One region of the Microbacterium sp. K2 genome, then DNA from elsewhere that is predicted to be linked to it. Evidence: riboswitches for the same ligand, from Rfam matches in the RefSeq annotation. Region 1 holds a riboswitch; the other holds the start of a gene.

Region 1 (14,964 bases):
GGTTGAAGAAGGCGGATGCCGAGAAGGAGGCGATGGCTCTCCTCGAACGCGTCGGCGTCGCCCAGCAGGCCACGAAGCTTCCCGCTCAGCTCTCGGGCGGACAGCAGCAGCGTGTCGCGATCGCCCGCGCCCTCGCCATGCAGCCCAAGGTCATGCTCTTCGATGAGCCGACCAGTGCGCTCGACCCCGAGATGATCAACGAGGTCCTCGACGTCATGGTCGAGCTGGCCCGCGACGGCATGACCATGATCGTCGTGACGCACGAGATGGGCTTCGCCCGCAAGGCCGCGAACCGCGTCGTCTTCATGGCCGACGGAAAGATCGTCGAAGAGGCGACGCCCGAGGAGTTCTTCACCAACCCGAAGAGCGACCGCGCCAAGGACTTCCTCTCGAAGCTCCTCACGCACTGACCAGCTTCACAGACCTTTGCACACACAGCACACGAAGGAGACGCACATGCGACGCACACGGACACTGGCAGGAATCGGGATCGCGACAGTAGCGCTGTTCGCGCTGACCGCCTGCAACAGCGGCAGCCCGTCCAGCCCCGGCGCCGGAACCGGCGGCGAAGAGGGCGAGGACTCCACCTGGTTCGAGGTCGCTGAGGACGTCCAGCTCGAGGGCAGCCCGACGTTCGACGCCATCCAGGAGCGCGACGGGGTCGTCGTCGGCGTCAAGGAGGACCAGCCCGGTCTCGGCTACCTCGACGTGACGACGGGTGAGCGCACCGGCTTCGACGTCGACATCGCGCGCTGGATCGCCGCATCGCTCGGCTACGACGAGGACAAGATCGAGTTCAAGCCGATCGCCTCCGCCAACCGCGAGCAGGCCATCACGAACGGTGACATCGACTACTACGTCGGCACCTACTCGATCAACGACAAGCGCAAGGAGCTCATCGACTTCGCCGGCCCGTACTTCATCACCGGCCAGGGGCTCCTGGTCGCCGCTGATGCTGACGACGCCGAGGCGCTCGAGGACTTCAACGGCAAGACCGTCTGTTCTGCGACCGGCTCGACGCCGATCCAGAACATCAAGGCGAACTTCCCCGACATCAAGACGCAGGAGTACGACCTGTACTCGGCCTGCGTCCAGGACCTCATCGATGGCAAGGTCGACGCGGTGACCACCGACCAGGCGATCCTGATCGGCTACGCCGCGCAGTACCCGGACGACGTGAAGGTCACCGGCGGCCTCTTCACCGAGGAGCGCTACGGTGTCGGCCTCACGAAGGGTGACGACGCTCTGCGGACGCACATCAACGAGCTCTTCACCGACAACGGCGACATCTGGCAGGCGATCTTCGACGCGAACCTCGGTTCCAGCGGCATCGAGGTCGAACAGCCCGAGGTCGACGCGTACTGATCGACATGGGCGGCCTCCTCAAGGAGGCCGCCCACTCATTCTGAAGAAGGGAGGGTGGCGTGGACGTCATCTTCGGCAACCTCGACCTGTGGGGGCAGGCGATCAGCAACACGCTGATCGTGTTCTTCGCGGGCGGGATCATCGCGCTCGTCCTGGGGCTGATAGTCGGGGCCATGCGTGTGGCACCGGTGCCCATCGCTCGCGGCGTCGGCACGGCGTACGTGAACATCGTGCGCAACACCCCGCTCACCCTCGTGTTCTTCTTCTTCATCTTCGGGTACCCGCAGCTCGGACTGCCCGACCTCTCGAACCTCACCCTCGGCATCCTCGCCATCGGCATCTACACGGCGACCTACGTGGCCGAGGTTCTGCGGGCGGGAATCAACACGGTCCCCGTCGGGCAGGCTGAGGCCGCGCGGGCGATCGGGCTTCCCTTCGGCCAGGTGATGGGCCTCGTGATCCTCCCGCAGGCATTCCGCTCGGTCGTGCCACCGATGATGAGCGTCTTCATCGCCCTGCTCAAGAACACCACCGTCGCGGCCGGATTCTCGGTCGCGGAGCTTGCGGCCCTGCGCTCGACGATCAACGACTCCGCCGACCGTCCGGGCAACCCGATGGAGGTCCTCCTCTGGGTCGCCGTCGTGTTCGTCGCTCTGGTGCTGCTGTTGAGCTGGCTGCAGCGATATCTCGAGAACCGTTGGAGGATCGCGCGATGAGCTCTGTACTGTACGACGTCCCCGGACCCCGGGCGATCGCCCGCAACCGGGTCCTCGCGGCCGCCACCATCGTCCTCGTTCTCGCAGCGGTCGGCTTCATCGTCTTCCGCATGGTGGAGACGGGCCAGTTCTCGGCTGAGAAGTGGTTCGTGTTCACGTTCTCCAACGTGTGGATGGGAATCCTCAAGGCACTGGGCAACACACTCGCCGCGTTCGCGCTGGCCGCTGTCCTCAGCATCGTCCTCGGTTTCGTGCTCGCGATCGGGCGGCTCTCCGACCACGCGTGGGTGCGGATCCCGGTGACCGTGATCACCGAGCTCTTCCGTGCCGTCCCGGTGCTGGTGTTCATGATGCTGCTCTACTACGGACTTCCCGTGGTCGGCATAAAGATGGAGCCGTACTGGGCCGTCGTGATCGCTCTGATGGCGTACAACGGCTCCGTTCTGGCCGAGGTGCTGCGGGCCGGCATCGAGTCCCTGCCCCGCGGGCAGAAAGAGGCCGGCTACGCGATCGGACTCCGCAAGAGCGGCGTGATGCGCCTCATCCTGCTGCCGCAGGCGATCCGGGCGATGCTTCCCGTCATCGTCGCTCAGCTCGTCGTGACGATGAAGGACACCGCTCTCGGCTTCATCATCACCTACCCGGAGCTGCTCTATTACGCGAAGCAGCTGACGTCGCAGCAGGGACGTCCGATCCTGCAATCGGCCTTCGTCATCGGCGGAATCTACATCATCATGTGCCTCATCCTGTCGGGCATCGCCAAGTGGGTGGAGATCCAGACTCGGCGTTCGCCCAAGGTGAAGGCCATCCACGCGGCAGAGGATCCGCGCCAGCACGGCGACGGCACCGACACCGAGCTCATCACCCTGCAGCGCGGAGGCAGCGGCTTCGGCGGTGGCGGCGGTGTCGGCGGCTTGGACGGACCCACGGGCGGGGGAGACCCGGGCAAGGTCTGAGGCACCTGTCGTGACGCGGATCGAACCAGTCTCCGCCTATCCGCCTGCCTCCAGCCGCACCCTCGCGGAGTGGATGGATCCTGCGCTCGCTGTCCTGCACGGAGCGGAGTCCCGGTCTCGGCTGCGTGAGATCGCCGACGCGCGCGCGATGCGCCGGGGGATGTGGGCATCGTTCCTGGCACTGGGCTCGTCATCCGTGATCATCGGACTCGTCCTGCTGGCGGTCGGTGTCTCGTCGTCCGCATCCATGCCGACGATGATCGTCGGCGGCATCATCGCCGTCGCCGCCGGCCTGTTCCTCGCGGGGGTGAGGGGCTGGGTCCCGAAACCCGGCACGTCGTATGCGACGCGCGGGGCCGGTTCGCTCGGAGGGGGCCTCATCGCGGCTGCGAGCATCTTCGGGGCGATCAACGTCTTCCTGATCCCCGCGATCATCTCCTCCGTCGACCCGATGCCGCTCCTCGTGCTCGACGGCGGCCTCGCGCTCATGCTTATCTCGGTCTTCGTGATCCCGCTTATCTCGGTCTTCGTGATCCCGGCGGCGATCATCGGTCGGGGACGACACACTCTGCGCCGCGAGGCCGAACGAGACCAGCGGCTCGCGGCGGCGCTCGAGCGCGATCGTGTCTCCTGGGGGCCTCAGATCGCGGTGCCGATGTTCGGCCCGCTCTGAGCTTCCGTCCCGTGAGGGAGCTGTCCGCGACCCCCGGTAGACTCGTGTCTCGTGTCTGAGTCTCCCGAAATCACCCCGGAAGCGGTCGAAGCCGCCGTCGCGGCCGCGCTCGAAGCGATCAACGCTGCCGCCGATACCACCGAGCTGAAGGCGGCGAGAGCCGCTCATGTCGCAGACGGTTCTCCGCTGGCCGTCCTGAACGCGTCGATGCGTCAGGTAGCACCTGAGAACAAGGCGGCTTTCGGCAAGCTCGTCGGCCAGGGTCGCGGACAGGTCACGAAGGCCCTCGCCGCCAAGGAGGAGGAGCTCGCCGCCGCCGAGGTCGCAGCCCGTCTCGAATCCGAGCGCGTCGACATCACCGCCGTCCCCTCGCGCACGCGCGTCGGCGCGCGGCATCCGCTGACTCTCCTCAGCGAGCAGATCTCGGACATCTTCGTCGGCATGGGCTGGGAGATCGCGGAGGGGCCTGAGCTCGAGCACGAGTGGTTCAACTTCGACGCCCTGAACTTCGACGTCGATCACCCCGCTCGCCAGGAGCAGGACACCTTCTACGTCGACCCGCCGTCGCGTCACCTCGTGATGCGCACGCACACGAGCCCCGTGCAGGTGCGCTCGATGCTCGACCGCGACGTGCCGATCTACGTGCTCTGCCCCGGTCGCGTGTACCGCACCGACGAGTTCGACGCGACGCATCTTCCGGTGTTCACGCAGTTCGAGGGCCTGGTCGTCGACAAGGACATCTCTATGGCCCACCTCAAGGGCACGCTCGACCACGTCGCGCGTCAGCTCTTCGGCCCGGAGGCTAAGACGCGCTTCCGCACGAACTTCTTCCCCTTCACCGAACCGTCGGCCGAGCTCGACCTGTGGCACCCGACCTTCAAGGGCGGCGCCCGCTGGATCGAGTGGGGCGGCTGCGGAATGATCAACCCCAACGTGCTCCGCGCCGCGGGAATCGACCCCGATGTCTACAGCGGCTTCGCTTTCGGTATGGGTGTCGAGCGAGGACTCATGTTCCGCAGCGATGTGCAGGACATGCGTGACATGGCAGAGGGCGATGTCCGATTCAGCGAGCAGTACGGGATGGTGGTGTGATGCGCGTCCCGCTTTCGTGGCTGCGTGAGTACGTCGATCTGGCAGCGGATGCGACGCCCGAGGACGTTCTGGCGGCGATGGTCACCGTCGGCTTCGAAGAGGAAGACGTCCACCGCTTCGAGATCTCGGGTCCCGTCGTGGTCGGACAGGTCGTGTCCCTCGAAGCCGAGCCGCAGTCCAACGGCAAGACGATCAACTGGTGCCAGGTCGACGTCGGCGAGGCGAACGGCGGCGTCCGCGGGATCGTCTGCGGAGCGCACAACTTCGTCGCCGGAGACAAGGTCGTCGTGACCCTGCCCGGTGCCGTGCTGCCCGGGCCGTTCCCGATCGCCGCACGCAAGACCTACGGTCATGTGTCCGACGGCATGATCGCCTCGGCGCGTGAGCTGGGCCTGGGCGACGAGCACAACGGCATCCTCGTGCTCGCCGATCTCGGAATCGACGCCCCCGTCGGGACCGACGCGATCAGCCTGCTCGGACTCGACGACGTCGCTGTCGAGATCAACGTCACCCCCGACCGCGGCTACGCGTTCTCGCTCCGAGGTGTCGCGCGCGAGTACTCGCACGCCACCGGAGCGACGTTCCGCGACCCCGCGGATCGTGACTTCGCCGAGCTCCAGCCCGGCACCGGTCACACGGCGATCGTCGACGACGTCGCGCCGGTCCGCGGGCGCGTCGGGGCGAGTGAGTTCGTCACCCGGGTCGTCCGTGATGTCGATCCGGCGCGTCCGACCCCGCCGTGGATGATCGCGCGGCTTTCCCTCGCAGGCATGCGCTCACTGGGGATCCTGATCGACATCACCAACTACGTGATGCTCGAGCTCGGCCAGCCGCTGCACGGATATGACCTCGACAAGCTCGCCGGAGGCATCACTGTCCGCCGCGCGACCCTCGGTGAGAAGATGACGACGCTCGACGGCCAGGAGCGCAAGCTCCACGTCGAGGATCTGCTCATCACCGACGAGTCGGGCCCGATCGGCCTCGCCGGCGTCATGGGCGGCGGCACGACCGAGATGAGCGACGCCACGAAGAACGTGCTCATCGAGGCGGCGACGTTCGACCCGATCACGATCGCCCGCACCGCTCGTCGTCACAAGCTCCCCAGCGAGGCGTCCAAGCGCTTCGAGCGCGGAGTCGACCCGCTCGTGCCGTTCGTCGCAGCGCGGCGCGCGGCTGATCTGATGGTCGAACTCGCCGGCGGCACTCTCACCGAAGAGGGCGGCGCCCTGTTCGCCGAGGTCTTCGTCTCCGACATCGATCTGCCGAAGGGCTTCGTGCAGGGGCTCATCGGCGTCGACTACAGCGATGACGAGATCGTGGGAGCCCTCACGACGATCGGTGGCGAGGTCACAGAGGCGGATGCCGGTTGGACCGTCATCCCGCCGACCTGGCGCCCCGACCTCACCGACAAGTGGTCTCTCGCCGAAGAGGTCGCACGCATCCACGGGCTCGACCGCATCCCCTCGGTGCTGCCGACGCCTCCCTCCGGCCGTGGGCTCACCCCGCATCAGCAGGGTCGTCGTCGAGTGTCCGATGCGCTGGCTGCCGCCGGTCTCGTCGAGACGCCGTCGTTCCCCTTCACGACCGAGGTCGACAATGATCTGCACGGATCGGCGTCGGGGGAGCATCTGCCCAGCATCCGACTCGCGAACCCGCTCGACGGCTCGGCCCCCTTCCTGCGCCGCTCGCTCATTCCCGGCCTGTTGCAGACCGCGCACCGCAACATCTCGCGCGGCCTCACGGATCTCGCTCTGTTCGAGACCGGGGTCGTGTTCCTGCCCGAGCCGGGTGTCGAGTACGGCACCGATGAGGTTCCGCCGCTCGGCGTGCGTCCTTCGGACGAGACCCTCGCAGCGCTGAACGCGTCGATCCCGCCGCAGCACCGTCACGTCGCGGCACTGTTCACCGGAAATGTCGTGGCACGTCAGCCCGGCCGTGCGGCCGAAGCGGCGGGTCTGTCGGAGGCCCTGGACGCGGCTCGCGTCATCGCCGCAGCTGCCGGGGTCGACATCGAGGTGGCACAGGGTCAGCGCGCGGCGCTGCACCCGGGGCGCACCGGCGTACTGTCGGTCAATGGCGTCGAGGTCGGCTATGTCGGAGAACTCCACCCCGACGTCGCAGCGGGCGCAGACCTGCCGGGTCGCGCGACCGTGCTCGAACTCGATCTGGATCAGATCCTTGCGCTCGGGGGCGGCCGAGCTGTCGCCGCCTCGCTGTCGACGTTCCCCGCCGCCACGCAGGACGTCTCGCTGGTGCTCGGCGCTGACCTCCCCGCCGGCGAGGTCAAGTCCGCGCTGGCCGAGGGGGCGGGTGCACTTCTCGAGGCGATCCGTCTCGTCGACGACTATCGCGGTGACGGAGTCGCCGACGGCGAGAAGAGTCTGACCTTCGCGCTGCGGTTCCGCGCGGACGATCGCACGCTCACCGCGGCAGAGGCGACCGAGGCGAAGCTCGCTGGCGTCGCTGTCGCCGCCGCGCGCTTCGGCGCGACGCTGCGCGACTGACACAACACGGCGCGGACTGCATCCCACGATGGGATGCAGTCCGCGTTCGAGCTGGATGCGCTCGACACCGCCGAGCCGACCTGAGCCCGACGAGACCGGGGGGTACCGTGTCGTGATGAGCATCCTTCCCCACAGCACGCCTGCGGCGGTTCCCGAAGGCGTCCGACCGATGGGCGAGGCTCCGTTCCTCGCACCGGGTGATCAGATCTCCTGGCATTACCGGAAGCCGGGCTGGCAGCCCGGAGACGCTTCGACGATCACACCCATGCGAGTGGTCCGCGACGACGAGCGCGGCCTCGTCGCCTGGCTCGCTCCGGGCACGCTGCAGGAGGGGCAGGGCACTCCCGCCGGCGAACGGGTCCGGACGGTTCCGCTCGAGCGGCGATGGCTCGAACCGCGGTCGCGGATCGTCGAGGAGTGGTGGGGCAACGGCATCCTCCGCATCGCCCCTGCGGGTGCTGCATGGTCGGTCTGGCTCTTCTGGAGCGAGGCCGACGGTTCTGACTGGCAGTTCGCCGGCTGGTACGTGAACCTCGAGAACGCCCACCTGCGCACCGACCGTGACACGTACTCGTCGGACCACATTCTCGACGTCGAGATCGAGCCGGACGGTCGAGTGCATCTGAAGGATGAGGACGAGCTCATCGCAGCCGTCGAGCAGGGCCGCCTCACATCCGAGCAGGCGGCGCAGATCGAGCGGCACGCGGACGCGGCGATCGCCTCTTACCGCGACGGAGACTGGCCGTTCGCCGAGGAATGGCGAGACTGGCGGCCTGATCCTTCCTGGTCCGTGCCCGAGCTGGCGGGGCTGTCCGACCTCCGCACCCGGTGAACCGGCATCCGCCGTGAGCGGATGACACTTCCCCTTGCGCGGCGAAGATGGTGGCATGGGTGCATGACCGACGTTCTCATCCTCGGCGGAACCGGCTGGCTCTCCGGCCGCATCGCCAGACGCCTGCTCGTGAACGGGGCGACAGTGATGTGCCTCGCGCGAGGTGGGCGGCCGTCACCGGACGGCGCGAGCCTGGTCCTGGCCGATCGCGACGGCGCTGACGCGTACGACGCCGTCCGCGGTCGCGACTGGGACCACGTGATCGACGTCTCGTCGAACGCGGCGCACGTCGCGGCGGCGGTCGAGGCGCTCGGTGAGAGAGCCGCGCGGTGGACGTACGTGTCGTCGGTCTCGGCGTACTCCGACGACGAGACGGTCGGGGCGGACGAGTCCGCTCCGCTGCATCAGCCCGCCGACCCGGGAGACGAGTACGAGTACGGGGCGCAGAAGGTCGCCGCCGAGAATGCGGTTCGCACCCTCGGAGAGCGCACGTTGATCGTGCGTCCTGGCCTGATCGTCGGCGAGGGCGACCCGAGCGATCGCTTCGGATACTGGGCCGCCGCGTTCCTGCGTGCCGAAGACGGCGCCGTGCTGCTCCCTCCCGCCGAGGGGCGGGTCGCACAGGTCATCGATGTCGACGATCTCTCGGAGTTCATCGCCACGACGACGGCGACCGGCGTGATCAACACGATCGGCGACCGGCACCCGCTGAGCGAGGTCCTCGACGCCGTGCGCAGACACTCCGGACACCGTGGAGACACGGTGACGGCGGCGGATGACCTGCTCGTCGCGAATGACGTGGAGTACTGGGCGGGGGAGCGATCGCTGCCCCTGTGGCTGCCGAGCGAGATGACGGGTTTCATGACGAGGTCGAACGCGCGGTACCGGGCGGCCGGGGGCGAGCTGCGCCCGCTCGACGAGACGATAGCTGCCGTGGTCGAAGATGAGCGAGTGCGCGGCGTCGATCGCGAGCGGAGGGCCGGTCTGACACGGGCCGAGGAACTCGCGCTGCTGCAGCTGCTCGGCTGACGGCGGCCTCGCTAGACTGCGATCAGTGACACGGGGTGCCGCTTCCGCGGCTGAGAACAGACCCGTCGAACCTGATCTAGTTCGTACTAGCGAAGGGATGTCGCATTGAGCGATCGTCTGCGTCCACAATCCGAATCGACCCTTGCGGCCTCGGCCACCGAGCTGCTGTCCGTGCTCCGCGAGAAACCGCCACTGACCCACTGCATCACGAACAGCGTCGTCACGGGATTCACCGCCAACGTGCTGCTCGCCCTCGGCGCGGCCCCGGCGATGGTCGACATCGTCGGCGAGTCCGGCCTCTTCGCGGGGGTGGCATCCGGACTGCTGATCAACCTCGGCACGCCCACGCCAGAGCAGCGGGCCGCGAGTCTCGAGGCCGTCGCCGGTGCGGCGACGGCGGGGACCCCGTGGGTCCTCGACCCCGTCGCGATCGGAGCTCTACCCGTGCGCACTGCGCTGGCTCACGAGCTGGCCGCGTCGCGCCCCACCGCCATACGGGGCAACGCGTCTGAGATCCTCGCCCTGGCGGGGCTCAGTGCGGGCGGACGAGGCGTCGATGCGACCGACAGCACGGATGCCGCTGAGGATGCGGCGCTGGCGCTCGCCACGCGGCACGGTTCTGTCGTCGCGGTCTCGGGTCCGGTCGACCTCATCACCGACGGCGTGCGCGTGGTGCGCATCGCCAACGGACACGAGATGCTCACCCGGGTCACCGGCGGCGGGTGCGCGCTGGGCGCCGTGATGGCGGCCTTCCTCGGATCGGCGCGCGAGTCGCGCACCGATCCGCTCACCGCAGTGGCCTCGGCGAGTCTGATCTACACGGTCGTCGCCGAGCACGCCGCGGCCCGTGCGGCAGGGCCGGGGAGCTTCGCGGTCGCGCTGCTCGATGCGCTCGCCGCCGTCACATCCGAGCAGGTCGCTGCGGCCGCACGGGTCGAGGAGCGCACGCTGTGATCGCGGATCTCTCGCTGTATCTCGTGACGGATCCCGGACTCTGCGGTGATCGGGGCATCGTGGAGACCGTGCGGCAGGCCGTCGACGGAGGAGTGCGGATCGTGCAGCTGCGCGACAAGACCGCGGCGGATGCCGAGATCGTCGCTCAGCTCGTCGAGCTCTCGCAGGTGATCGACGGACGAGCACTGCTCGTGGTGAACGACCGCCTCGATGCTGCTCTCGCGGCGCATGAGCGGGGCGCAAGGGTCGACGGGGTGCATCTCGGACAGGGAGACGCCTCGGTGCTGCGGGCGCGCGCGATGCTGGGCCCTGACGCGATCATCGGCCTGACCGCGAACAGCCCCGAGCACTTCGATGCTGTGCGTGCGCTGCCGCTCGGCACGGTCGACTACCTGGGCGTCGGAGTGATCCGCCCCACCCATACCAAGCCCGACCACCCGCCGGCCCTCGGTGTCGAGGGCTTCCGTGCCCTCGCCGAGACCACGACCCTCCCGTGCGTCGCGATCGGTGGCGTCGGCATCGATGACACCGAGTCGCTTCGCGATGCGGGTGCCGCAGGACTCGCCGTCGTGTCAGCGCTCTGCGCGGCGGAGGATCCGGCCCGCGCCGCGGCCGACTTCGTGCGCCGCTGGCGGGCATCCGGCACGCCGCGGGTGCTCAGCATCGCAGGCAGTGATCCCTCGGGCGGTGCAGGGATCCAGGCGGATCTCAAGTCGATCGCCGCCAACGGCGGGTACGGCATGGCCGTGCTCACGGCCCTCACCGCCCAGAACACCGTCGGGGTGCGCGGAGTGCACGTGCCACCGGCGACATTCCTCCGGGAGCAGCTCGACGCGATCTCGGACGACATCATCATCGACGCGGTGAAGATCGGGATGCTCGCGAACGCCGACGTCATCCGCACCGTGGCGGACTGGCTCGACACCGCCCGCCCGCCGATCGTCGTGCTCGACCCGGTCATGGTCGCCACCAGCGGCGACAGGCTGCTCGATCAGGATGCCGAGATCGCGCTGCGCTCGCTGCTCGGACGCGCGCACGTCGTGACGCCCAACCTCGGAGAACTCGCGGTGCTGGCAGGACGCTCGATCTCGGGATGGGACGACGCACTCGCTGCGGCAGAGGAGCTGTCGTCGCGCATCGACGCCGCGGTGCTCGTCAAGGGCGGACACCTCGAGGGCGACGAGGTGCCGGACGGGCTCGTCGACGTCGCTCGAGGAGTGCGGGAGGAGTACCCGGGGTCGCGCATCCGCACCGCGAACACGCACGGCACCGGCTGCTCGCTGTCTTCCGCGCTGGCCACCCGTCTCGGCCGCGGCGAGACGCCCATCGAGGCCGTCGACTCGACACGGTCGTGGCTGCGCGAGGCGCTGCGGGAGAGCGAGAGCCTGCACGTCGGCCGAGGTCACGGACCGATCAACCACTTCGCAGGTCTCTGGCAGCGCGGTGGAGTCGAGACGAGCACGACGCCGGAGCAGATCCGCGCAGAGTGGTGGCAGCGCACGGCTGGCGTGCGGTCGGGGATCGACGGCCTGCCCTTCATCCGGGGACTCGCCGACGGAACCCTCGAGCGGGAGCCGTTCCTGTTCTACCTCGCGCAGGATGCGCTGTACCTCCGCGACTACTCCCGCGTGCTCGCCGAGGCCTCTCGGCTCGCTCCCACGCCACACGAGCAGGCGTTCTGGGCGCATTCGGCCGACGGTGCGATCGTCGGCGAGCTCGAACTGCACGCATCCTGGCTGACGCCCGGTGCGGGGGTGGATGCCGGCACCTTCGCGGCCGTACCCGCGCCGGCGACGGTCGCCTACCTCGACCATCTGCGATCCGTCGCCTTCGGCGGCGACTACGCCGAGCTGATCGCGGCCGTGCTGCCGTGCTTCTGGCTCTACACCGATCTCGGTCGACGTCTGCATGCGGGGGAGTTCGGCCAGTTCGCCCGTGACCCGCGGCATCCGTACGCCTCATGGCTCGCCACCTACGCCGACCCCGCGTTCGAGGCGGCGACCGATCAGGCGATCGCCTATGTCGCGGCGACAGCGGCAGCGGCATCCTCCGCTGTTCATGCGCGGATGCTCCGGGCATTCGAGACGTCGAGCGCACACGAGCTCGCCTTCTTCGCCGCGCCGTTCGGCACCGTGATCTCTGCATGACGGACCGGATTTGCGCATGCCGCGACGAGCGCGCTATCGTCGCGGCATGCCTTCGGCCGCCACCGCTCCTCTGACGCTCGCTCCGAGCGTCATCGCCGTGCGCCGACGCCGCAGCGGCCGCCGACTCTAGGCGACCCTGCGCTTCTGCCTGCGTACGCACGGCGGTCGAGTGCCGGTGTCGCCGCCCCGGTTCCCGACACTGCACCCCGCGTTCGACGAGGGGTCCGACCGTTAAGGTAGAAGAATGACGTACTCCGTCGCCGTCTCCGGCGCATCCGGCTATGCGGGCGGCGAGATCCTGCGCCTTCTCGCGTCTCACCCCGACATCGAGATCCGCACCGTGACGGCGCACTCGAACGCCGGTCAGCCGCTCGTGCAGCATCAACCGCACCTGCGGTCACTCGCACACCTCACGCTGCAGGAGACCACGCCCGAAACGCTCGCCGGGCACGACATCGTGTTCCTCGCTCTGCCGCACGGCCAATCCGGTCAGTACACGGATGCGCTCGGCGACACTCCGCTCGTGATCGATGCGGGGGCCGATCATCGGCTGACCTCGCGCGACTCCTGGGACGCGTTCTACGGCGGCGACTTCCACGAGCCCTGGGCCTACGGCGTCCCCGAGTTGCTCGTCGGCGGGATCAAGCAGCGCGAGACGCTGCGAGACGCGAAGCGGATCGCCGCCCCCGGGTGCAACGCCTCGACCGTGAGTCTGAGCCTCGCTCCCGGCGTCGCCGCGGGGGTGATCGACGCGGGGGACATCGTCTCGGTGCTGGCCGTCGGCCCATCGGGTGCGGGCAAGAGCCTCAAGACCAATCTGCTCGGCAGTGAGATCCTCGGCACCGCCAACCCGTATGCGGTCGGCGGCACCCACCGGCACATCCCCGAGATCCGTCAGGCGCTCGCCGCGGCATCCGGAGCGGCGCCCGACGGCATCCGCATCTCGTTCACCCCGGTGATCGTGCCGATGTCGCGGGGCATCCTCGCGACATCGACCGCGCCGATCGTCGGCGATGTCAGCGATGCCGAGATCCGGGCCGCGTGGGAGGACGCGTACGGAGACGAGACCTTCGCGCAGCTGCTGCCCGAAGGCCACTTCCCCCGCACCGCCGACGTGCTCGGCGCCAACACCGCGCTGATCGGACTTGCGATCGACCGCGCGGCGAACCGGGTGACGGTGGTCACCGCGGTCGACAATCTCGTCAAGGGCACCGCAGGCGCTGCCATCCAATCCATGAACCTCGCGCTGGGACTGCCAGAGTCCCGCGCCCTCTCAGTGAACGGAGTCGCGCCGTGAGCGTCACCGCCCCCGCAGGATTCGAGGCGGCCGGAGTCGCCGCCGGTCTCAAGTCGACCGGCAAGCCCGATGTCGCCGTCGTCGTCAACCGAGGCCCCCGCAAGGTCGGTGCAGCCGTGTTCACGAGCAACCGCGCCAAGGCCAACCCGATCATCTGGTCGCAGCAGGCGGTGGCCGACCGTGTCGTGGAAGCCGTCGTGCTGAACTCCGGCGGAGCGAACTGCTTCACCGGCAGCTTCGGATTCCAGACGACCCACCAGACCGCCGAGAAGGCGGCCGAGCTGCTCGGTGTCAGCGCCGGCGATGTGCTCGTCTGCTCGACCGGCCTCATCGGGGTCGGCGACGAGGTCTTCCGCGGCAAAGTGCTCTCGGGCACCGAACAGGCGATCGCCGAGCTGTCGACCGACGGTGGCCAGGTCGCGGCCGAGGCCATCATGACCACGGACAGCGTCTCGAAGACCGCGGTCGTCAGCCGCGACGGCTGGACCATCGGGGGCATGGCCAAGGGTGCGGGCATGCTCGCTCCCGGCCTCGCGACGATGCTCGTGGTCATCACGACGGATGCCGTGCTCGAGCCTCTCGAGGCGGATGCCGCGCTGCGGTTCGCGACCGGTACGACCTTCGACCGCCTCGACTCCGACGGCTGCATGTCGACCAATGACCAGGTGACCCTGCTCGCCAACGGCGCCTCCGAGGTGACTCCCGACCTCAAGGACTTCTCGGCGGCGCTCGCAGAGCTGTGCCAGGAGCTCGCGGTCAAGCTGCAGGGCGACGCCGAAGGTGCGAGCCACGACATCACCATCGAGGTGCGGCACGCCGCGACCGAGGGCGAGGCCGTCGAGGTCGGCCGCTCCGTCGCGCGCAACAACCTCTTCAAGGCCGCGATCTTCGGCAACGACCCCAACTGGGGCCGGGTGCTCGCCGCGATCGGCACGACCAATGCGCAGTTCGACCCGTACGACGTCGACGTCTGGATGAACGGCGTCCGGGTGTGCAGCGAGGGCGGCCCCGACCGCCCGCGGGAAGAGGTCGACCTCACCCCTCGCGCCACGCACCTCGTGATCGACCTCAAGGTCGGCGAAGCCACTGCGACGATCCTCACCAACGATCTGACCCACGACTACGTGCACGAGAACAGCGCCTACGCCTCATGACCGACATCCAGGACACCACGCCTGACGTCGCCGCCGTCAAGGCCGCGACGCTCATCGAGTCGCTCCCGTGGCTGAAGAAGTTCCGCGACCAGATCGTCGTCGTCAAGTACGGCGGCAACGCGATGGTCTCAGACGAGCTGCAGGAGGCCTTCGCGCAGGACATCGCGTATCTGAGGTACGTCGGTGTGCTGCCGGTGGTCGTGCACGGCGGCGGGCCGCAGATTTCAGACATGCTGCAGCGCCTC
Region 2 (14,964 bases), on a different contig from region 1:
TCTTTCGACGCGGGCGGTCAGCGGATCGATCATCGGTCGACCTCGCCGACCTCGAGGCGCCGCGCGTGCAGGGCCTCCAGCACGGCCTCGTCGTGGCTGATCGCCACGATCGCCGTGCCCTCATCGCGCAGGCGTGCGATCAGGCCGACGAGCTCGGCCCAGGTCGTGGCATCCTGCCCGAAGGTGGGCTCGTCGAGCACCAGCATCCGCGGCCGTGTGGCGAGTGCCGCCGCGACAGTGAGCCGCCGCTTCTCCCCTCCCGACAGCGTGTACGGGTTGGCGCCGGCCAGCGAGGTGAGGCGCAGCCGTTCGAGCAGATCGTCGACGCGGGCGGCGATCTCGGCGTCGGAGAGCTTGAGCGCCCGCGGTCCGACCGACAGCTCGTCGCGCACGGTCTTGGCGAGCAGCTGGTGCTCGGGTGTCTGCATGACCGATGCGATGCGGGTGAGCAGGGCGCGAGACGACCAGCGGATGGGGTCGGCGTTCTCTCCCGCGGCGAGCGCAGGCAGAGCCGAGACCCGGCCGCCCTCGGCCGGGATGAGTCCCGCGAGCGTGAGTCCGAGCGTCGATTTGCCCGCGCCGTTCGCGCCGGTCACGCCGAGCACCTCGCCGGCGCGCACGTCGACGTCGAACGGACCGGCGACCGCGAGCCCGCGCCTCCGGGCGACCGTGAGGCCGCGCGCTGCGAGCAGGGTCTCTCCCGGCGGGCGCGCAGGCGCGGGTGGCACGGCCGGCGGGTGTCCGGGAACCCACACGCCGGATGCCGCGAGCTCGGCCCCTCGCGCACCGAGGACCTCGTCCGGGCTGCCATCGGCGAGCACGACCGTGCCCTCCGGTTCGGCGCCGAGCACGATCACTCGGGTGACGAGCGGCAGCCAGACGTCGATGCGATGCTCGATCACCACGAGGGTGGCACCCGTGGCGTCGAGGGCGGCGGCGACGGCATCCCGCACGTCCCGCACTCCCTCGGGGTCGAGATTCGCCGTCGGCTCGTCGAGCAGGATGGCGCCGGGGCGCATCGCCAGCACGCCGGCGAGTGCGAGACGCTGCTTCTGACCGCCCGACAGCGCCGCCGTCGACCGATCGAGTGCGACGTCGAGCTCGACCGCATCCAGCGCCGCCCGCACCCGCTCCCAGATCTCGTCGCGGGGGACGCCGAGGTTCTCGCAGCCGAAGGCGACGTCGTCGCCGACCCTGGCGAGGATCGTCTGGGTGTCCGGGTCCTGCAGAACCATGCCGACCCGACCGCGTGCCTCGGTGGGCGGAACGCCGTCGACGAGCAGCCCGCCGTGCGTCTCGCCCTCGTCGGCGCCTCCCAGCACCCCACCGAATCCCTGCAGCAGGGTCGACTTGCCGGAGCCCGAGGCACCCAGCAGCAGCACCCGCTCGCCGGGTTCGATGCGCAGGGCGATGTCGCGCACCGCCCAACGCAGTCGCGTCGCGTACCGCCACCCCCAGCCGCGGGCTTCGAGGGTGGCGGGCGTCAGGGGCGAGCTCACACGCGTGCGGTGACCTCGCGGCCGGCGGCGAACCGGCTGAGGGCGCCCGTGGCTGCGAGTCCTCGGGCGATCAACCACGCGCCGAGTCCGGCGATGACGGCACCCGAGATGGTCGTCGACACGATGTACACAGTGGTGAAGAGCGTGTCCGCACCGGCGTACCAGAGGATGCGGTCGTTGATGCCGCACGCGAGTCCCGCTCCGGCACCCGCCAGCATCGCGACGGGCAGACGCCAGACTCCGTAGAGGAACACGAGGAAGATGAGCTCAGCTCCGAGTCCCTGTACGAGGCCCGAGACGATGGTGAGCGGACCCCACGCGTTGCCGACGAGGGCCGAGATGATCGCGGCGACCAGCTCGGTGTAGAGCGCGGCACCCGGCTTGCGGATGATGAGGCCGCCGAGCACACCGGCGATCAGCCAGGGGCCGGCGAGCAGGCCCTGCACGCCGGGGAGCAGGGGGGTCAGGATGCTGCTCGGCACCTCGTAGCCGACGTTCCAGAGCAGGAAGATCAGCGCGCAGGCGACCGCGATGACGCTGGCGACGACGATGTCGACGACCCGCCAGCGCCAGAGCTCGGGGCGACCGAGGCCCTTCGAGGCGCGCGAGACGGATGCGGATTCCGTGGTGGATCCGGACGTGGATGTACTCATCAGTGACTCCTCCCTGCGCTGGCATTACCCAGATCAGGTTCGACGGTCGAAGCGCGATTCGCTCCCTCTCAGCCCGGCTCGCCGGACTCCCGTGGTTGTTCTGACGATCTTACCCAGTGCCGACACTCGCGTCTGCTCCTGTTGCAGCGACACGGAACTCTGCGGGAGTTCGGTACCGTGAGGAGGTGACCGCTCCTGATTCCGCCGAGGCCACCGCCTCCGCCGTTCCTGCGGGCGACGCGTCGACGCCCGATGCGTCAGCGCCTGCGGGTCCGACGGCTGATGCGTCGGTGCCTGAGACGTCAGCGCCTGCCGGTTCCGCGGCTGATGCGTCGGGGCCTGCCGGTTCCGCGGCGGCGCTGCCTGAGGCAGACGTCTCAGCGGCCGTCGCGACGGATGCGGCGCCCGAATCGGATGCGGATGACGAGGCCGCTGCGATCTTCGCTCCTGACACGACTCCCGACACGGCTCCCGAGGCCCAGTGGGCCGAGGGCACGAGCGGTGGGACGCCGCTGACGTGGGTCGACGCGGTCGAAGTCGCTCGACACCCGGCGACCGAGGCGCTCGATGACACCCCTCCCGCGGCGAGCGGCGGCGCACTTCTGACCGGAGCGCACCTGCGCCCGGCGATCACCCGCCCCGGCGTGCTGGTCCCGCTCGGCGTTCTCGTCGGATTGCTCGGCACCTATGTCGGGTCGGCCATGCTGTGGCCGCTGCACGAGGTTGCGCCGACCGTGCAGGCGGTCGAGCTGACGACGATCGCCGCGCCCGCAGCCGCCATCACCTGGCCCGCCCAGGGAAGCGCAGCCGTGGGAATCGGCGGCATCGGCACGATGTCGTCGTCGCTCGATGCCGCGGCGATCGCGAGTGTCACGAAGGTCGTCTCGAGCTTGATGGTGCTCGATCGGATGCCCCTCGCCGTGGGCGAGCAGGGCCCGGAGTTCTCGTTCACCCGGGCAGACAACCTGGCGTACTGGGACTACCGCCGCTCCGACCAGTCGGCACTCGACGTGCCCGTGGGCGGCACGCTCACCGAGTTCCAGCTCCTGCAGGGAACGCTGCTCGGTTCGGCGAACAACTACATCGATCGTCTCTCCCAGGAGATCTGGGGGTCCCCGTCGGCGTTCACTGCCGCGGCGGAGGTGTGGCTGCGCGACCGCGGCCTCGACGACATCACGATCGTGACCCCGTCGGGGTTCGACGATCGCAACAGGGCCACGCCCGAGTCACTGGTCGCGTTGGCCGAGCTGGCGATGCAGAACCCGGTGTTCGCCGGCATCGTCGGCACCCCGTCTGTCGATCTTCCGGGCGCGGGCACCGTGGTGAATACGAACGGGATGCTGGCGGATCCCGGCGTGGTCGGCGTCAAGACCGGCACTCTCGGCGACAGCTGGAACCTGCTGACCGCGAAGGTCATCACGCTCGACGACACGACGGTGCACCTCTACGCGTCCGTACTCGGCCAGGCCGATGATGCACAGCGCCTCACCGAGACCCGTTCGCTGTTCGCTCAGGTCGAGACGGCGCTCGAGCAGCTGCCTCCCGCTGTCGCGGCCGGCACCGTCGTCGGCACGGTGACGACTCCGTGGGGCGCGACCACCGATGTGGTGACGGATGCCGATGCCGACATCGTGCTCTGGAACGGCGCGACGGCCGAGGCTTCGACGGACTTCTCCCTCGGCGACAACCGCGAGTCGGGCGACGAGGTCGGCACGATGACGAGCGCCGGACCCTTGAACACCGTGACGACGTCGCTGTCGCTCGCAGACGACGTCGATGCACCGAGCCCGTGGTGGCGCCTGACCCATCCGCTCGAACTGCTCGGCATCACGGCAGCGCAGCGCTGAGATCGAGGCGCAGGCCCAGGCCCAGGCCCAGGCCCAGGCTCAGGCTCAGGCTCAGGCTCAGGCTCAGGCTCAGGCTCAGGCTCAGGCGACAGCAGAATGCCCCGCCCCCGGGATGAACGGGAGGCGGGGCATCGTGCTGAGCAGGCCGCGTGCTGACCAGGCCGCGTGCGGATCGGTCCTCGTGCGAATCAGACCTTGTGGCCCCCGTCGTCTGAACGCTCGACGACGGACTGTGCCGCGGCTGCTTCGGCGGCGGGAACCTGCGCACCCACCGAGACCCCGACCTGTGCTGCCGCAGCCGCTTCTTCGGCGTCGCCGCTCACGACGACAGGGGTCGAGCCCGTGAGCGCGTCCTCTGCGTCGATGTCGGTGGCCGCCTGCTCGAACTGCGACTGGTAGAGACGCCAGTATGCGCCCTGGGCGGTGATGAGCTCGTCGTGCGTGCCCTTCTCTACGATGTCGCCGTGCTCCATCACGAGGATGAGGTCAGCATCGCGGATGGTCGACAGACGGTGAGCGATCACGAACGACGTGCGTCCCTGTCGCAGCGCCGCCATCGCGTGCTGCAGCAGCACCTCGGTGCGGGTGTCGACCGCCGACGTCGCCTCGTCGAGGATCAGGATCGACGGCTGAGCGACGAACGCTCGCGCGATCGTGATCAGCTGACGTTCACCCGCCGAGACATTCGACGCGTCCTCGTCGAGCACCGTGTCGTAGCCCTCGGGGAGGGAGCGCACGAAGCGATCGACATACGTCGCCTTTGCCGCCTCGAGAACCTCGTCGTCGGTCGCGGTGGAGCGTCCGTATCGGATGTTCTCGCGGATGCTGCCGGCGAACAGCCACGGGTCCTGCAGCACCATGCCGGTGCGTGAGCGCAGCTGCTCGCGCGTGACCTCGGAGATGTCCTGACCGTCGAGCAGGATCCGCCCGCCGTTCAGTTCGTAGAACCGCATGATGAGGTTGACCAGCGTCGTCTTGCCGGCTCCGGTCGGACCGACGATCGCGACCGTCTGACCGGGCTCGACCCGGAACGAGAGGTCGGTGATGAGCGGGCGCTCGGGTGTGTACGAGAACGCGACGTTCTCGAACTCCACGACGCCCTTGCCGTCGGCGAGCTTCGGAGCATCGACAGCGTCGGCCTCCTGCTCTTCGGTGTCGAGCAGCTCGAACACCCGCTCGGCGGACGCCGTTCCTGACTGCACGACCGCGGCCATGCCACCGAGCTCCGAGAGCGGCTGCGTGAACTGCTGCGAGTACTGGATGAATGCCTGCACGTCACCGAGACGCAGCTGCCCGCTCGCGACCATGAGGCCGCCGAGCACAGCGATGCCCACGTAGGTGAGGCTGCCGACGAAGGTCATCGCCGGCATGATGATGCCGGAGAGGAACTGCGCCTTGAAGCTGGCCTGGAACAGCTCCTCGTTCTCGTCCTTGAACTTCTCGAGCGCATCCTGCTCGCGACCGAATACCTTGACCAGCGCGTGGCCGGAGAAAGCCTCTTCGACGCGGGCGTTCAGACGACCGACCTTGCGCCACTGGGTGCCGAAGGCCTTCTGCGACCGAGGGCCGATGACACCGAAGATCACGCCCATCAGCGGGAGTGCGACCAGCGCGACGAGCGCGAGCTGCCACGAGATCGAGAACATCAGCACGAGCACACCCACGACCGTGAGCACGGCCGTGATCGCACCCGACAGCGACTGCTGCATCGTCTGCGTGATGTTGTCGATGTCGTTGGTCACACGCGAGATCAGGTCGCCGCGCTGCACCTTGTCGAAGTACGACAGCGGCAGCCGGTTGATCTTCGCCTCGACCGCTTCGCGCAGGCGCCACATGGTGCGGACCATGATGACGTTGATCACGTAGCCCTGGAGCCAGCTGAGGAAGGCGGCCGTGACATAGATCGCCAGCACCGCGATGATGATCCACCGCAGCGCGTCGAAGTCGACGCCGTCACCGACCCGGAAGCTGCCGAGTGCCGCGACCTGGTTGGCGAAGTCGTCTCGTCCGTCCTGCCGCAGCCCCGCGACCACATCCTCCTGTGAGGTGCCCGCGGGGAAACCGGGGAAGTCTCCGTTCGCCTGAGCGAGCTGCACCGAGATGAAGCCCTTGTAGATGAGGTTCGTGGCCTCGCCGAGCACCTTGGGCGCGGCGACCGTGAGCACGACGCCGACGGCACCGGCGATCGACACGAGGATGAACCACACGGCCGACGGCTTGAGCAGCCCGATCATCCGACTGAAGCTCTTGCCGAAGTTGTCGGCCTTGCCCGGTGCGACGCTGTCCCAGCCGCCGCCGTCCTGGCGCGCCTTCTCGGCGAGCTCGGCTTCGTACTTCTCTTCCTCGGTCATCTCGGGCTCGACCGCAGTGGTCGCGGCCGAGGCCTTGGCCGCGCGACCACGGCGGGTCTTGGAGGTGTTCTGCTCGCTCATGCGTCCACCCCCAGCTGCGATTCGACGATCTCTCGGTAGGTGGTGCTCGTCTCGAGGAGCTCCTCGTGCGTGCCGACGCCGACCATGGTGCCCCCTTCGAGCACGACGATGCGATTCGCATCGGTGATGGACGAGACGCGCTGCGCGACCACGATCTTGGTCACGTGCGGCAGCTCACGCCAGAGGGCTTGCCTCAACCGGGCGTCGGTGGTGAGGTCGAGAGCCGAGAACGAGTCGTCGAACACCAGGATCTGCGGCTGACGCACGATCGCTCGGGCGATCGCCAGACGCTGACGCTGTCCGCCCGACACGTTCGTGCCGCCCTGGGTGATGCGCGATTCGAGGCCCTGCGGCATCTCCTCGACGAAGTCACGACCCTGCGCGATCTCGAGGGCGTGCCAGAGCTCTTCGTCGGTCGCGTCCTCCCGGCCGTAGCGGAGGTTCGACGCCACCGTGCCGGTGAAGAGGAACGGACGCTGCGGGACCAGACCGATCGTCGCCCACAGCGACTCGACGTCCGCCTCACGGACATCTGCGCCGCCGACGAAGACCGCCCCGCCCGAGACATCGAAGAGCCGCGGGATCAGCGACACGAGTGTCGTCTTGCCGGCACCCGTCGAACCCACGATCGCGACGGTCTCGCCGGGCTCGGCCGCGAAGCTGATGCCCTTGAGCACCGGAGAGTCGGCCCCGGGGTAGGTGAACTCGACATCGTCGAAGGCGACCGAACCGGGGGTCGGGAAGTCGGTGACGCCGTTCGCCGGGCGTTCCATGCTCGACTGCGTCTCGAGGACCTCGCCGATGCGCTCGGCCGAGACCGCGGCGCGCGGGATCATGATCGCCATGAAGCTGGCCATGATGACGCCGCCCATGATCTGGCCGATGTACTGCATGAACGCGAAGATCGTGCCGACCTGCACCGTGCCGCTGTTGACCTCGATGCCGCCGAACCACACGACCGCAACGATCGTGACGTTGAGGATCAGCATGAACAGCGGGAACAGCAGGACGAACAGCGAGCCGACCTTGCGGCCGACCACCATGATGTCGGTGTTGGCACCGCGGAAGCGCTCTTCTTCGATGCTCTCTCGCACGAAGGCTCGCACCACGCGCACGCCGGTGAGCTGCTCGCGCAGCACGCGGTTCACGGTGTCGAGTTTGCCCTGATAGCTGCGGAACAGGGGAACCATGCGGCTGACGACGAGCCCGGCGACGATAAGCAGCAGCGGCACGGACACCGCGATGAGCCAGCTCAGACCGATGTTCGTCTGCACGGCGAAGATGATGCCGCCGATCGCGAGCAGCGGCGCGGTGACGAGCATGGTGGCGCCCATCATCGCGAGCATCTGCACCTGCTGCACGTCGTTCGTGTTGCGAGTGATGAGTGAACCGGCACCGAACTGCGACACCTCGCGCTCGGAGAATCCGCTCACCTTGCCGAAGACGTCGGCGCGGATGTCGCGCCCCGCACCCATCGACGCACGGGCGGCGAAGTAGGTCGCGATGACCGAGGCGATGATCTGCCCCAGCGAGACGGCGAGCATGAACAGTCCGGTGCGCCAGATGTAGGCGGTGTCCGACTGGGCGACGCCCTTGTTGATGATGTCTTCGTTCAGGCGCGGGAGGTAGAGGGTGGCGAGCGCGCTGGCGAACTGGAACACCAGGACGGCCGCGAGCAGCCACTTATAGCGGGCGAGATAGCGGAGGAGGATTTTTCCCAGCACAGGCGGACTTTCTAGGAAGGATGAGTCGGCGGATCTCCCGACGGGCGGACGCAGGCCGAGGATCGCGCACAAGCAAGAGTGGCATGAACTTCGGACATTCGTATCCCCCGATGGGTGGACCTTCGCTGACAGCGAACCATTTCACGCGCGGCCAGCGGTTTATGCACCGCGGCGAACAACCACGGATATACCGAAATGTCTCAGAAGAGCGAGCGTTCGGGCACGAAATGCCGAGCCTCGGCACCGGCATCCGACGGGAGTTCGGCGATCGTCGCCGGGTTCCACTTCGGGTTGCGGTCCTTGTCGATGAGCTGGGCGCGGATGCCCTCGACGAGATCGGGATGCCGCATCACGAACCACATCACGCGGCGGTACTCGCCCTCGAGCGCGGCTCGCAGGTTCGGGAGTCGACGCGCCTCCCTGACGGCGTCGAGCGTGACCGCCAGTCCGGTCGGGGCCAGGCTCTCGAGCAGGTCCGCGGTCGTCGCGGCATCCGCAGCCTCCTCCGCACGCAGTCGCGACACGATCTCCGCGGTCGTGTCGGCCGAGAACGCGCGGTCGATCCAGTCGCGTGAGGCCGGCAGCGCAGACGGCTCCGGAGTCTCGTCGAACAGCAGCACGATCTCGGCCGGCCCGGTCGGGTCGGCACGATAGGCGAGCGCCTCGCGCAGTGCATCGAGTCGATCGGACGGCACGAAGTGGTCGGCGAAACCGAGCAGCACGGCATCCGCTCCGTTCATCGTCGAGCCGGTGAGTCCGAAGTACTCGCCGAACCGGCCGGGCGTGCGCCCCAGCAGCCACGTGCCGCCGACGTCGGGGGTGAATCCGATGCGCGTCTCGGGCATCGCCAGCTTCGAACGCTCGGTGACGATGCGGATGGCCGCGTGACCCGAGAGGCCGACGCCGCCGCCCATCGTGATGCCGTCGGCGATGGCGACGATGGGTTTCGGGTACTCGGCGATCATCGCGTTCAGCGCGTACTCGGCGCGGAAGAACTCGGTGGTCTCCTCCGTGCGTCCTGCCACGATCTGCCCATGCAGTCCGCGAACGTCTCCCCCGGCGCACATGCCACGCTCGCCCGCGCCGTCGATGACGACGATCTGCACATCGGTGTCGTGACGCCAGTCCTCGAGCGCCTGCGTCAGCAGCTGGATCATCCCGGGGTCGAGCGCGTTGATCGCTTCCGGCCGGTTCAGTGTCAGCCGGCCGAGGGCTCCTTCGGTGCGGACGAGGACCCGGGGAGCTGCGCTGGATTCGGTCACGGGTGCCAGGCTACCCGGTGGACTGACCCTTGCATCCGGCGGCGTTTGTAGGGTAAATGCACGATCCTGCGGCTTTTCCGGCAGGATAGACAGAACTGCCCACTGCAACGAGAGGTCGCAGATGCCCGACGGACAGGTGCTCGAGTTCACGCACGTCACGAAGCGCTTCAACGACGTGACGGCGGTGTCCGACTTCTCCGCGAGAGTCGAGCCCGGTGTCGTGACCGCTTTCCTCGGCCCGAACGGCGCCGGAAAGACCACCACCCTGCGCATCCTCCTGGGGCAGGTGCGCGCCACGAGCGGCACCGCCACGATCGGTGGAACCGCGCATTCAGAGCTGCGCCACCCGCTGCGCACGATCGGCTCCGTCCTGGAGGAGACCGCGTACCGCCCCCGCCGCTCGGCCTCACGCCAGTTGACGATCGCGGCCAAGGCCAACGGCATCCCGCTCTCGCGCGTCGACGAGGTCCTCTCGCTGGTCGGTCTCGAGCACGAAGCCGAAGGTCGCATCGGCAGCTTCTCGCTCGGAATGCGTCAGCGGCTGAGCGTGGCGCACGCGCTGCTGGGCGATCCCGGCGCTCTGGTCTTCGACGAACCGGCCAACGGCCTCGACCCGGAGGGCATCCGCTGGATCCGCCTCCTCCTGCGCCGCCTCGCAGACGAGGGCCGCACGGTTCTCGTCTCCTCTCACGTGCTGAGCGAGATCGAGCAGGTCGCAGACCACGTGCTCGTGCTCTCGAAGGGTCAGCTCGTGCTCTCGAGCGGCATCGAGAAGCTCGCCGACCCGTCGGCAGGATCCGTCGTGGTCGACGCGGTGGATCGTGCCGCGCTGAAGTCGGCGCTCTCAGCGGCCGGCCTCGAGGTCGAGGTGCTCCGCTCGGGTCTCACGGTTCGCGGCAGCAACGCGGGTGCGGTCGGCGCCATCGCGGCATCGGCGGGCATCGCCCTCGCCACTCTCGTGCAGCGCGGCCCGACCCTCGAAGACGTCTTCATCGAACTCGTCCGCGGCGGCAGGCTCGCACCGCAGGCCATCACCGCCGCGCCGGTCGTCGAGGCCGAAACGCCGGTCGCCGAGCCCGCAACGCCGGTCGAGGGGGACGAGACGCCGGTCGCGGAGGCCGAATCGCCGGTCATCGGGGGTGCGGCGGCATCCGAATCCTCGACCGCCGATTCCGCCGAGACGCGCTCCGACGCCGCCGACTCCGAGACCTCCCCGGCTGAGGATGTCTCCGAGTCCGACGCAGCCGCGCCTGACTCCTCCGACTCCGATGCAGCCGCGCCTGACTCCTCCGACTCCGATGCAGCCGCGTCAGACGCCGCCCGCGCGGCAGCCGATGCGGCTGATGCCGAGGCCGACGACGCGGCGGATGCTGCAGATGCCGCTCGTGATATCGAGTACGCCGCGGCGGAGCTCCGCTACGCAGCGGACGCCTCGGATGCCAACGACGCAGAGGATGCGGCCGACGTCGCCTCCGAGGCAGCCCATGCGGGCGACGAAGACGCCCCCGGCGATGCGGACTCGACTGGCGGATCGACCGACGCGGAGACGTCTGCCGACCCTGAGGCGGAGAGCACCCGACCGTCGTTCGACGACATCCTGTTCGGCACGGCACCGGCCGACGGTGCCGACGCTCCTGTCGCCGCGGACGCCGATGCTCACATCGCTGACGACGTTGCCGACGCTCCTGCTGCCGAGGACTCCGACACGGCCGCGAACGAGGACGGCGACGACGGGCACTCCGGAGTCGAGTTCTTCGCCGAGGTGCAGGAGTCCGACGAGTCGGAGGAGGCTTCCCCTCGCGAGGACGACCCTCGCTCGGCGGCCGTCACCTCGATGCTCGCCGCCGCCGCGCGCGCGTACTACGAGGACGAACCCAAGGACTATCCGCTCGGAGAGGCCGACGCATCAGCGGAGGCTGAGACAGGCGCGGAGGCGGAGACGGACGCGGATGCCGCTCCGGAAGCGGACCACGGCCACGACGGTGAGCAGCACGAGGGCGAGCACCACGAGAGCCACGAAGGTGAGCAGCACGAGCACCACGAGGGCGAACACGACCGTCCCTGAGATCAGCTGAGCGGGCCTCGATGCGAACGCCCTCCGTGCCGTAAGGCTGCGGAGGGCGTTCGCTCGTTCAGGGTCTCTCAGGCGGGTCGCGGGCGGATCACCGGACGGCGACTCCCCTTCGACACCGGCGTCGGCGACGTCGCCACGATCTCCTCGACGTCCGCCGGCTCATCCGAGACGTCGAGTCGGAGCGCCTGGGTCAACGCGAGGCCGTGACTCGTCGTGAGTATCAGCCGTCGGTACTGCGCGTCACCCGAAAGATCGATGACCACGCTGGGACGCCGGCGGCGGATGAGGACGAAATCGACGCTGCCCGCGGCCTTCCACGTTCCTGCGGCGAGCACGCCGGGGATGTGCGTTCCGGGATTCGGCACGCCACGCAACCAGGTCCACGCGTCGTCGATCAACTGGACCTTGGTGATGGTGTCGCGCACGAGCCGCACATTGTCACGGTGGAAGCTCGCGGCACGCTCGATCGGCGAGAGCACGATCTCGAGTTGCGTCTGGTCCAGCAGCAACGTCACCATGCGTCCAGTCTGCCAGCGGCACCCTTCCAGATGTCTGTGTCTTGTTCACAGGAAGGCAACGATCCGTTGTCGGTTCCCACGATTCCACCCCTCTTCTATTCCAATGTTCTGCTCGACATTCGAACAAATCTACTAGAGTCGAAGCATGATATCCGCCACCGATCCCGACCTCGAGCAGCGCGCTGAGCTGCTCAACTTGTGGGTCGAGAAGCGGAGACAGATCGCTGCCCTCGAGGCCGAGGCGTCTGAACTCCTGGCCGAGCGGATGCGTCTGAGCCAGTCGGACTCCGACGAGAGCCCGTTCCATCGCGATGCCATCCACCGATCGATGATCGCGGAGTACTCCGCGGCAGGCCGCATGACCCAGGGCAGCATCGAGTACGCCTTCACCGATGCCTGCTTCCTCGACGCCAGCCACCCCGGCGTGCGTTCTGCTTTCAGAATCGGCAGCATCACGGCCGCCCATGTCCGCGAGATCGTGCGCGCCGCAGGGGTGGTCCGCGAAGCCGTCAACAATGGGCGAGCGGATGCCGACGTGCTGCCCCTGTACGACACGGTCGCCGTCATCGTGGCGGAGCGCGAGACTCCCGCCCGCACACGAGTGCACCTACGAGAGCTGGCCGCCACGCTGGCAGGATCCACTGTCACCGAGCGTCATGCGCGCTCGAAGTCTGAGCGCACCGTCACCGTGCGCCCGGCAGGCGACGGCCTCGCCGTGCTGACGGTCGTGCTGCCCGAGCATCTCGCGACGGCGATCCTCGACCGCCTCACCCGACTGGCGCACGCCGTGATCAGTGGACGGAACGACCGTGAGCCGGCACTCGAGCCGATGGACGACGGCGAGAATCCGATCTATCCGGAAGACATCGCGCAAGACGACCCGTCGCGCGACGACTATGCGATCTTCGGCGACGGGACCTTCACGACCGACCCGACCGAACCCACCGTCGAGCGCATCCCGGCCGACACTCGCACGATCGATCAGGTGCGGGCAGACCTGCTGATCGACCTCCTGCTCGCCTCTGATCCGAGCGCAGCGAACGGCTCAGGACTCGACAACATCCACGCGCGCATCCACGTCACGGTCGCCGCCACCACGCTCGCGGGCTGCGACGATCGCCTCGCGCAGCTCGACGGACACGGGCCGCTGCCTCCCGACATCGCACGCGATCTCGCCGGTCGCAACAGCGGATGGTCCCGGCTGTTCCTCGATCCGACGGGACTGGTCGTCGAGACCGATACTTACCGTCCCACGGAACCCATGCGACGGTTCCTCCGTGCGCGCGATCAACACTGCCGGTTCCCCGGCTGCAGGATGCCGGTGCATCGGTGCCAGGTCGACCACACCTTCGATCACGCGAAGGGCGGGCGCACCGAGATCCACAACCTCGCCCATCTGTGCGCGCGACACCATGCACTCAAGCACCCCGACGTCGCCGACGACCATCGCTGGACGGCGCAACAGCTTCCCGACGGCACGATCGACTGGTTCAGCCCACTCGGCCGCACCTATCGGGACTCGCCACGACGACGAGTGATGTTCGTCTGAGGTTCTTAGACCCCGCGAGCAGCGGCAGCAGCCTCGGCCGCGATAGGCAGCGCCGCTTCGATGCGCTGAAGCTCTTCCTCGCCATGCGCGGCGGTGAGGAACCAGGCCTCGAACACACTCGGCGGCAGCGCGACTCCCTGCTCGCGCATCGCGTGGAAGAACGGCGCGTACCGGAACGACTCCTGAGCCTGCGCCTCGGCATACGTACGGGGCGCCGAAGCCCGGAAGGAGGCGCTGAAGAGGTTCCCCGCGTGTGCGACGGCGTGGGCGACGCCGGCGTCCGCGAGAGCGCCCTCCAGAGCGCTGGAGACCCGGGATGCGGCGGCGTCGACGGTCGCGTAGACCTCGGGGGTCGCCAGGCGCAAGGTCGCGAGGCCGGCGGCGACCGAGAGCGGATTACCCGACAGTGTGCCTGCCTGGTACACCGGCCCCAGAGGAGCGAGCAGATCCATGACTTCAGCACGTCCACCGAGCGCGGCCAGGGGCATGCCGCCGCCGACGACCTTGCCGAACGTGAAGATGTCGGGCAGATAGTCCTCGCCGGCCGCAGCCTGGAGCCCCCAGAAGCCTGCGGGGTGCACGCGGAAGCCCGTCAGCACCTCGTCGAGGATCAGCAGGGCACCATGCGCATGGGCAGTCTCGGCCAGCAGCCGGTTGAACCCCGGCAGCGGCGGAACCACGCCCATGTTCGCGGCTGCGGCCTCGACGATCACCGCCGCGATGCGGTCACCGTGCTCGGCGAACACCGCGGCCAGCGCGTCGGGGTCGTTGTAGTCGATCACGAGGGTCTGCGCGGCGATCGGCGCGGGCACCCCCGCAGAGCCGGGCAGAGCGAGAGTCGCGACGCCCGAGCCGGCCGCGGCGAGGAGACCGTCGGAATGCCCGTGGTAGTGACCGGCGAACTTGACCAGCAGGTCGCGTCCGGTCGCACCGCGCGCGAGTCGGATGGCCGTCATGGTGGCTTCGGTGCCGGTCGATACCAGCCGCACTCGTTCGACGGGCCGGATCTCTCCGAACCGCACTCGGTCCGCGATCAGCTGAGCGAGCTCCACCTCGCCCTCGGTCGGGGCACCGAACGAGAGTCCTCGTGTGGCTGCCTCCTGCACGGCGGTGACGACCTCAGGGTGCGCGTGGCCGAGCAGCGCCGGTCCCCACGACGCGACGAGGTCGACGTACTCGTTGCCCGCGGCATCCGTGACCGTCGCACCCTTCGCCGAGGCGAGGAAGCGCGGCGTGCCGCCGACAGAGCCGTACGCACGCACCGGCGAGTTCACACCACCGGGAATCACCGTGCGGGCAGCGGAGAACAGGTCGTCATTGCGGTCGGTCACAGCACACTCCTCAGCGATGCGCGGAACTCTCCCGCCATCACCTCCAGGCTAGTCGGCAGACCTGAGGGAGGGACT

Evidence for each region. Region 1 has a riboswitch for thiamine pyrophosphate ahead of thiM (hydroxyethylthiazole kinase). Riboswitches for the same ligand answer to the same signal wherever they lie in the genome.
Region 2: it holds a riboswitch for thiamine pyrophosphate, as region 1 does, so the genes downstream of both, ACLKOY_RS13025 (ECF transporter S component) here and thiM (hydroxyethylthiazole kinase) in region 1, are expected to answer to the same signal.

The regions. Positions count from the first base shown of each region.
Region 1 is NZ_JBLWII010000007.1:233,466-248,429, forward strand. Features, by position in the region: gene ACLKOY_RS17695 (amino acid ABC transporter ATP-binding protein) at 1-410, shown strand, start outside; gene ACLKOY_RS17700 (glutamate ABC transporter substrate-binding protein) at 457-1,365, shown strand; gene ACLKOY_RS17705 (amino acid ABC transporter permease) at 1,425-2,081, shown strand; gene ACLKOY_RS17710 (amino acid ABC transporter permease) at 2,078-3,037, shown strand; gene ACLKOY_RS17715 (hypothetical protein) at 3,048-3,710, shown strand; gene pheS (phenylalanine--tRNA ligase subunit alpha) at 3,762-4,802, shown strand; gene pheT (phenylalanine--tRNA ligase subunit beta) at 4,802-7,306, shown strand; gene ACLKOY_RS17730 (DUF402 domain-containing protein) at 7,422-8,138, shown strand; gene ACLKOY_RS17735 (NAD-dependent epimerase/dehydratase family protein) at 8,202-9,167, shown strand; TPP riboswitch at 9,189-9,282, shown strand; gene thiM (hydroxyethylthiazole kinase) at 9,273-10,121, shown strand; gene ACLKOY_RS17745 (bifunctional hydroxymethylpyrimidine kinase/phosphomethylpyrimidine kinase) at 10,118-12,268, shown strand; gene argC (N-acetyl-gamma-glutamyl-phosphate reductase) at 12,513-13,565, shown strand; gene argJ (bifunctional glutamate N-acetyltransferase/amino-acid acetyltransferase ArgJ) at 13,562-14,719, shown strand; gene argB (acetylglutamate kinase) at 14,716-14,964, shown strand, end outside.
Region 2 is NZ_JBLWII010000001.1:2,662,003-2,676,966, reverse strand. Features, by position in the region: gene ACLKOY_RS13035 (energy-coupling factor transporter transmembrane component T family protein) at 1-33, opposite strand, end outside; gene ACLKOY_RS13030 (ABC transporter ATP-binding protein) at 30-1,499, opposite strand; gene ACLKOY_RS13025 (ECF transporter S component) at 1,496-2,152, opposite strand; TPP riboswitch at 2,146-2,255, opposite strand; gene ACLKOY_RS13020 (D-alanyl-D-alanine carboxypeptidase) at 2,338-3,999, shown strand; gene ACLKOY_RS13015 (ABC transporter ATP-binding protein) at 4,188-6,431, opposite strand; gene ACLKOY_RS13010 (ABC transporter ATP-binding protein) at 6,428-8,155, opposite strand; gene ACLKOY_RS13005 (enoyl-CoA hydratase/isomerase family protein) at 8,356-9,417, opposite strand; gene ACLKOY_RS13000 (ATP-binding cassette domain-containing protein) at 9,539-11,482, shown strand; gene ACLKOY_RS12995 (hypothetical protein) at 11,560-12,009, opposite strand; gene ACLKOY_RS12990 (DUF222 domain-containing protein) at 12,155-13,558, shown strand; gene ACLKOY_RS12985 (glutamate-1-semialdehyde 2,1-aminomutase) at 13,564-14,889, opposite strand.